Linked DNA regions of Rubinisphaera italica. The protein of the gene in region 2 binds, or shares a complex with, the protein of the main gene of each other region. Links are inferred from orthologs where the notes say so. Each region holds a gene or a part of one and is shown on either strand. Other genes may lie near its edges.

What was found.
Region 1: the proteins of tsaD (region 2) and tsaB are in contact, whole or in part, in a solved structure (PDB 4WQ4), measured with the Escherichia coli proteins. The link is inferred for Rubinisphaera italica from one-to-one orthologs.

The regions. Positions count from the first base shown.
Region 1 is NZ_SJPG01000001.1:3,721,883-3,725,136, forward strand. The notes cover bases 224-3,150. They hold tsaB (tRNA (adenosine(37)-N6)-threonylcarbamoyltransferase complex dimerization subunit type 1 TsaB), read right to left. Parts: upstream 2,072-3,150; coding sequence 1,376-2,071; downstream 224-1,375. Other genes in these bases: Pan54_RS13895 (hypothetical protein), read left to right, coding at 224-278; Pan54_RS13900 (hypothetical protein), read left to right, coding at 468-746; Pan54_RS13905 (ATP-dependent Clp protease proteolytic subunit), read left to right, coding at 782-1,363; Pan54_RS13915 (chloride channel protein), read left to right, coding at 2,322-3,150. In the rest of the region: more of Pan54_RS13895, read left to right, coding at 1-223; more of Pan54_RS13915, read left to right, coding at 3,151-3,254. UniProt on the Escherichia coli protein: Required for the formation of a threonylcarbamoyl group on adenosine at position 37 (t(6)A37) in tRNAs that read codons beginning with adenine.
Region 2 is NZ_SJPG01000001.1:3,339,203-3,342,421, forward strand. Bases 58-2,949 are described here. They hold tsaD (tRNA (adenosine(37)-N6)-threonylcarbamoyltransferase complex transferase subunit TsaD), read left to right. Parts: upstream 58-935; coding sequence 936-1,964; downstream 1,965-2,949. Other genes in these bases: Pan54_RS12395 (S41 family peptidase), read left to right, coding at 58-856; Pan54_RS12405 (sensor histidine kinase), read right to left, coding at 1,982-2,716; Pan54_RS12410 (response regulator), read right to left, coding at 2,900-2,949. Outside these bases: more of Pan54_RS12395, read left to right, coding at 1-57; more of Pan54_RS12410, read right to left, coding at 2,950-3,219.

The DNA.
Region 1 (3,254 bases), 380 kb from region 2 along the record:
CCAACATGATGGCCCGCATGTTTGTCGGCTCGCACCTGAGAATCGAATACAGCTGGAGATACGACCCTGAAAAACAGCAGGTCATCTTCACGATTACTGGAGGCGGACCTGAGTCCGGGCTCGAATATGTCAAAAAAACCTGGGGAGACGATCTGCGACAAACTGTCGAAAGCATCTGTGTATCAGATATGTATCTCGCAGACCTGGATGGAAAAACGAAGCATCACTGGTCGCGATTGACGGAAGTCCCGGAAAAAGTAATGGCTGTTTTTGAATGAAAAACTTGCAGTAAAGCGAAAATCAATCTCAGTGAGTTACTGCTAAATGTTGATTTCAGAAAATGATATAACCTGTATGACTTTTACATGGGACACGGAAACGGCTGTCGACATGTTCTTCGCTGTGAAATTCTTGGCTTTGAGAGACAACTTGATTGTGACAATCTGTTCAAGTCAAAACAGGACGCGATGCTGCAAATTAATGACATCGCATTTGAAAAATTTCGAACAGGACAGTTTAGATTTCAACCAACACATAGGCAGGAAATTGCTCAAAGCCTTATTCAACTCTCTAATCTCCAGTTGATTGAAGCGATGTACGAGGACAATCTCTTTGAATCCGAAATTGTAAAAAGAGAATTGATTCATCGTAAAATCATGGATGATGATATTTATAAAATCGGATTTTATGGCAATGACATCGCTAAAACACAAGCAATTGATCTTATGAAATACAAAGTTCTTTAGCCTGACCTACCACTTATCAATTAGAACTCACCTTGATGACCTCCCCTCGAAATTCAGAATCTTCCAAACGCAGTAAATCCTCCTCTCCTGCTCCCATGCGAGGCGGAAAAGTTGATGAGTCCAATCGAAACTGGGAATTACTGATCGCCGGTGACTTCAACGATCGGCACGTCGAGCTACTGGAAACGCTGGTCGAAGTACCGAAAAACAGTTCGGGAACACTGTATTTCGACTCCAACGGCGGGAGTGTTTACACGGCCATGTCTCTCGTCACGCTGATGCAGGTTCGTGGACTTAAAGCGACTGGCATTGTGTTGGGAGAATGTTCCTCGGCTGCTCTTTTACCCTTCGCCGCTTGTCGCAAACGGTTTGTCACACCACATTCAACACACCTGTTCCATCCGATGAAATGGGAGAGCGAAGAAAACGTACGGCTGGAAGAAGCAGCCGAGTGGACGCGTCACTTTCAGCAGTTGCAGGAAGTGATCGAAAATATGCTGGTAACATTGTTTCCGATTGAACGCTCAAAACTGGATGCCTGGACCCAGCCGGGAAGGTTTGTCACGGGTAGCGAACTTGTGGAAACGGGATTGGCAGAGTTTGTCGAGGCACAATAGATACAATTGCTATTACTTTGCCTGTGCTTTTTCCTCGGCTGCACTGCGTCGAATGTATAACGGCTGAAGCTGAAAAGGATCGTCGCTGCCTTCTTCAAGAAAACGCAGGCGTCCACAACGAGCAACAGTGGCTGCATCGGGAGACCAGTCATCTTCAGGGGCCAGTTTCCAATCTGCAGGCCAGGTCTGATTGGGAAGTTGGCGAGTCAGTCTGGGAATTCCCAGACCTGCATAGATGACACCGGAATGATCGTGGTTTTTCCAGACATCTAGCTCTTCGGCTATGAGAGGACCAGAAGGAATCCAGACATCATCCTGAACTTCAAACCGTTGCCAGGCAACCTGACCTTTTCGCAGGTCTTCAATGACTTCGACCCGTTCGCAAGAGATAGTCAGACCTTGTGCGGTTGCTGCAAAAGTTGAAACCGCTTTGAGAGGGCACCCCGTCACATAAGCAAACGTCTTCGCGAACGTAATGCCAACACGCAATCCAGTAAAACTTCCAGGCCCGTGTGTGATTGCCAGCAATTCGATCTCAGACCAGGAAACCTCGTTATCCTGGCAAAGCGATTGCACAGTCGAAAACAGTTTCTGAGTCGGTTGTCCGAAATCGGACTGGAGCGGCGAAATCGCAATCAATTTCTCATCGCGCACTAAAGCAACAGAACTCTTTTTGCCCGTACATTCCAGCCCAAGAATCAGCATCATGTTCCTTTATTGAGTTGCAGTTCGAATGCTAAGAGGACTTTTTTCAGAAAAATGGAACCGCGGATGAACGCAGATATTTCGCATCAGTGTTTATCTGTGTCCATCGGTGGTTCAAATTCGTTTCTGTTGATCTTACTTCGCGATTACATAACAGATCAAATCGCGGCTACTTGAAGGGATCTGCCTTGAATGATATTGTTCGGAAGCTTTTCCAGAAACCCATAACACCTACCGACCGTCAGAAACTGAGATGCGTCTCCCTTTGAGTTGGCTCCGCAAGCTATTAGAGCGTATGGAATCCCGAGATTTCCAGCTCTCCAGCAAATGGTTTCTGCTCTCGATGATTTTAGGTGTTGTGGTTGGGCTAGTCACGGTTGTCTTTGACCATCTTTCTCTGTTCGTTGAAACCATCGTTCTACGGGGACTAGTCGGGTTTAATCCGGGCGAAGCCGAGGGAGAATTTGACCCGTTTGCGAGCCTGCTGGATTTATCACGAGGCCCAGAGCCCTGGATTTTGTTACTGGTGGTGACCCTTGGGGGATTACTCTCTGGCTATCTGTTGCAGAGATTTGCCACAGATGCGTCAGGCTCAGGAACCGGGGCGACAATCCATGCATTTCACTTTCGTCAAGGTTATTTGCGGTGGCAAATTGTCTGGGTGAAAATCCTCACCACTTCTATCACCGTAGGAACGGGTGGCTCGGGTGGTCGTGAAGGTCCGATTGCTCAAATCGGGGCGGCTTTGGGAGCCTGGCTGGGCCAACGTCTCCATTTGACGAGACGCGATCGTCGGATCTTACTGGCTGCCGGTATGGGAGCTGGTGTTGGTGCGATCTTTCGGGCACCGCTGGCCGGTGCGTTATTTGCTGCAGAAATTTTATATAAAGATGCCGACTTCGAAGCTGAAGTGATTGTACCAGCGGCAATGTCGTCCATCATTGCTTATGGCGTTTATTCCATGTTTCTCCCGCAAGAAATTCGATATATGCCGTTGTTCGGGCAGGAACTGCGATTCAATTTTCTATCGCCATTCGAACTGATACCGTACACAATCATGGCGATTGTGATCGTTTTTGTTGGCATTCTGTTTACCAAAACCTATCACAACACTCACAACCTGTTCGAGAAAATCAAGCTCCCATTGTTTGCACGCGTCGGGTTGGGCGCGTTTTCTTCGGGAGTG
Region 2 (3,219 bases):
GGCGACCGTAATGGGAGATCGTTACAACCCGGACGGCACCTGGAATTTCATGCTCGATGATGCCAGCAAAATTGGCTACATCCGCTTGTCACACTTCAGCCGAAACAGTACCAGCGAACTACTGGCCGCTTTGAAGCAGCTGGAAAAAGAAGGCATGAAAGGTCTGGTTCTGGATCTCCGCTGGAATCCAGGTGGACTGCTGACCTCTGCAACAGAAATTTCTGACTTGTTTATCGAGTCTGGAAAAATTGTCAGTACGAAAGGTCGCAACACTCAGGAACGAACATGGCGAGCCAAGAAACGTGGTACTTTCAGCGATTTTCCAATGGCAATCCTGATCAATCGTTTCAGTGCCTCTGCCAGCGAAATCGTCTCGGCTTGTCTGCAGGATCATGATCGGGCCATCATTGTCGGCGAACGGTCCTGGGGTAAAGGAAGCGTTCAAAATGTGATTGAACTCGAAGATGGTAACAGTGCACTCAAGTTGACGACTGCCAGTTATCATCGTCCCAGCGGTAAGAACATTCATCGCTTTCCAAAAGCCAAACCTGAAGACGAATGGGGTGTAATGCCCGACGAAGGTGAGAAAGTTGAGTTCACCACAAAGCAGATGATCGAATACCGCAAATTCCGCAGCGAGCGGGATGTGCTCAGCAACGAAGCTCCACCTGAAAGTGAATTCGTCGATACTCAGCTCGATAAAGCTCTCGAGTATGTACAATCCGCGATGTCTGGTGAGGTAAAAAAGCAGGAAGCCAAGGAAGAGACTGAGCAGGTCGAACCTGAAGAAGAGAGCAAAAAAGCGGCCTTTATTCCGCGAAGCTTCTTCGTGGTGCCTGCACAAACTGTGCTTTAATCTTAGATTTTCTTTGCTGATATGAGGCGAGCCTAGTTATTCAAAACGCGGCTCGCCTCTTTTATTTTATAGGTAACCGATGCCCAAACTGCTTCTGGCGATTGAGTCGACGTGTGATGAGACTGCGGCTGCAGTTATCGGGCGTGACCTGACGATTCTGAGTTCGATTGTCTCTTCGCAAAGCGATCTGCACGAGCAATACGGCGGAGTTGTTCCTGAAATTGCAGCTCGCGCGCACGTCGAACGGATTCTGCCGGTCATCGAGAGTGCGATGAGTGAAGCGGGAGTAAATCTGACAGATCTCTCCGCGATTGCTGTCGCGACTCATCCCGGTTTAGTCGGCTCCTTGCTCGTGGGGGTGACAGCCGCAAAAACATTGGCTTTAATTCTCGATCTTCCGCTCATTGCGATCGATCATGTGCAAGCTCATCTGTATGCCTGCCAGATGTCCTCCGCGAAAAATGTCTTCCCGGCAGTCGGATTGGTTGTGAGTGGCGGGCATACCAATCTTTACGATTGCAGAGATGCTTTAGAGATGCCGCTGCTCGGTTCGACGATTGATGATGCCGCGGGAGAAGCGTTTGACAAAGTGGCAGCGATCTTAGGACTCACCTACCCGGGTGGACCTTCAATTCAAAAAGCCGCTGACGATGGAAATGCCGATGCGTTTGATTTTCCCAAAGCGTTTTATCATCAATCACGCCTAGCCTTCAGTTTCAGCGGACTCAAAACGGCTGTTCTCTACGAAGTGAAAGGTCAACCGGGAGCTCATCAACAACCGCCTGAAATGAACTCAAAACGACTGGCCGATGTGGCCGCCTCGTTTGAAAAAGCAGTGGTGGATGTGATTGTCAGGAAATGTGAACAGGCTCTAAAGCAACTGGGATACAACTCTTTGTGTGTCGGTGGAGGAGTCGCGGCGAATCGGCGATTACGGCACGACCTGAAAAGTATGTGCACCGAACGTAAAACTCAACTCGTCATTGCACCGATGGAATACTGCACCGACAACGCAGCCATGGGAGCGATTGCCTGGGAGAGTTATGATCGGCAGTTGTTTGCTTCACTTGATATTGATGTAACACCTGGTCTTGTGCGGGCACAATAATCATGACAAAACCCGAGTCATGACTGACTTGGCTCGCCTACAGCAAGTGGCCAGATTACGACTAATTGAAGGCCATGAGTTTCAGGGATCTGTATCACTTCAATAGTCGCCTGATGCAATTCGGCTAGACGATACGCTTTGCTCAATCCAAACCCTAGTCCACGGCCCGCTTGTCGTCCGGAGTAAAAGGGATCGAAGAGATGCTGCATTTCTTCTGGGGTTAAGCCACGACCATCGTCGGTGACGTGAATTTCACATTGATCATCTGCCTCTAAGATTTCAATCTGTATTGAAGTCGCCGCCGTTGAGGGATGCAGTGTGTTTCGGATTAATTCTGAGATGACCGTTAGAAATTGATCCCGATCAGCTTCCAGAATGATTTCCTCACTGCAATCAAATTTGATCTGCGGGACTTCATCTCCAAATTGGCGCCGGGCAATAGCGAGTTGAGATTCAATAATCTTTGAGATTTCGTCATGAACCACAAATCGGCTTGGTTGAGGAGAAGGAGGATCGGCGAAGACCATGACATCGCCAATCATATCCCGCACGCGCAGTGCCTGACCGGCTATTGTTTCGAGTGATTGTCTGCGAGCAGGATCATGTTCATCTTTCAGCAGCAGATGGACACGACCGAGAATCACTGCGAGCGGATTGTTGATTTCATGGCCGGCAGCAGCGCAGAATTCAACGAGCGATGCCATGCGGGCATCGTCAGGGTGAATTGAGATCGTTTCCTGCTTCGAGTTCACTCTAGTGCCCTTTCAGGGCTTAGATTTAGGCCTCAAATAACTGCAATGCACTCCGTTGTCGTGCTTTATAACATCATCAACCCAAAATATCAGGATAGAAGACTCACTTGTTGACTTCCGATGAGATGTCCACAAAAAAAGCCGCACGAAGTCCGTGCGGCCTGATTCTTCTTGGCTCGACAATTAAACCCCGACAGGTTCCACATCGAGCAGTTTGCAGATGCGATTCATTAACACATCGACCTCGAAAGGCTTCTGCATAAAATCGTTGGCACCGGCTGCTTTGAGTTCTTCAATTTTGTCCCGCTCGACCATTCCGCTGATGCAGATGATGCGGACATCATCCATGCTGGAATCGCTGCGGACCCTCTGACAGACTTCTTTGCCGTTAATATCTGGCAACATCACATCGAGAACGATGACATCAGGATGGTACTCTTTGACCATCATACCAGCATCGAACCCGTTGTTGGCGACGCGGACTTCGAAACGTCCATCCGCAT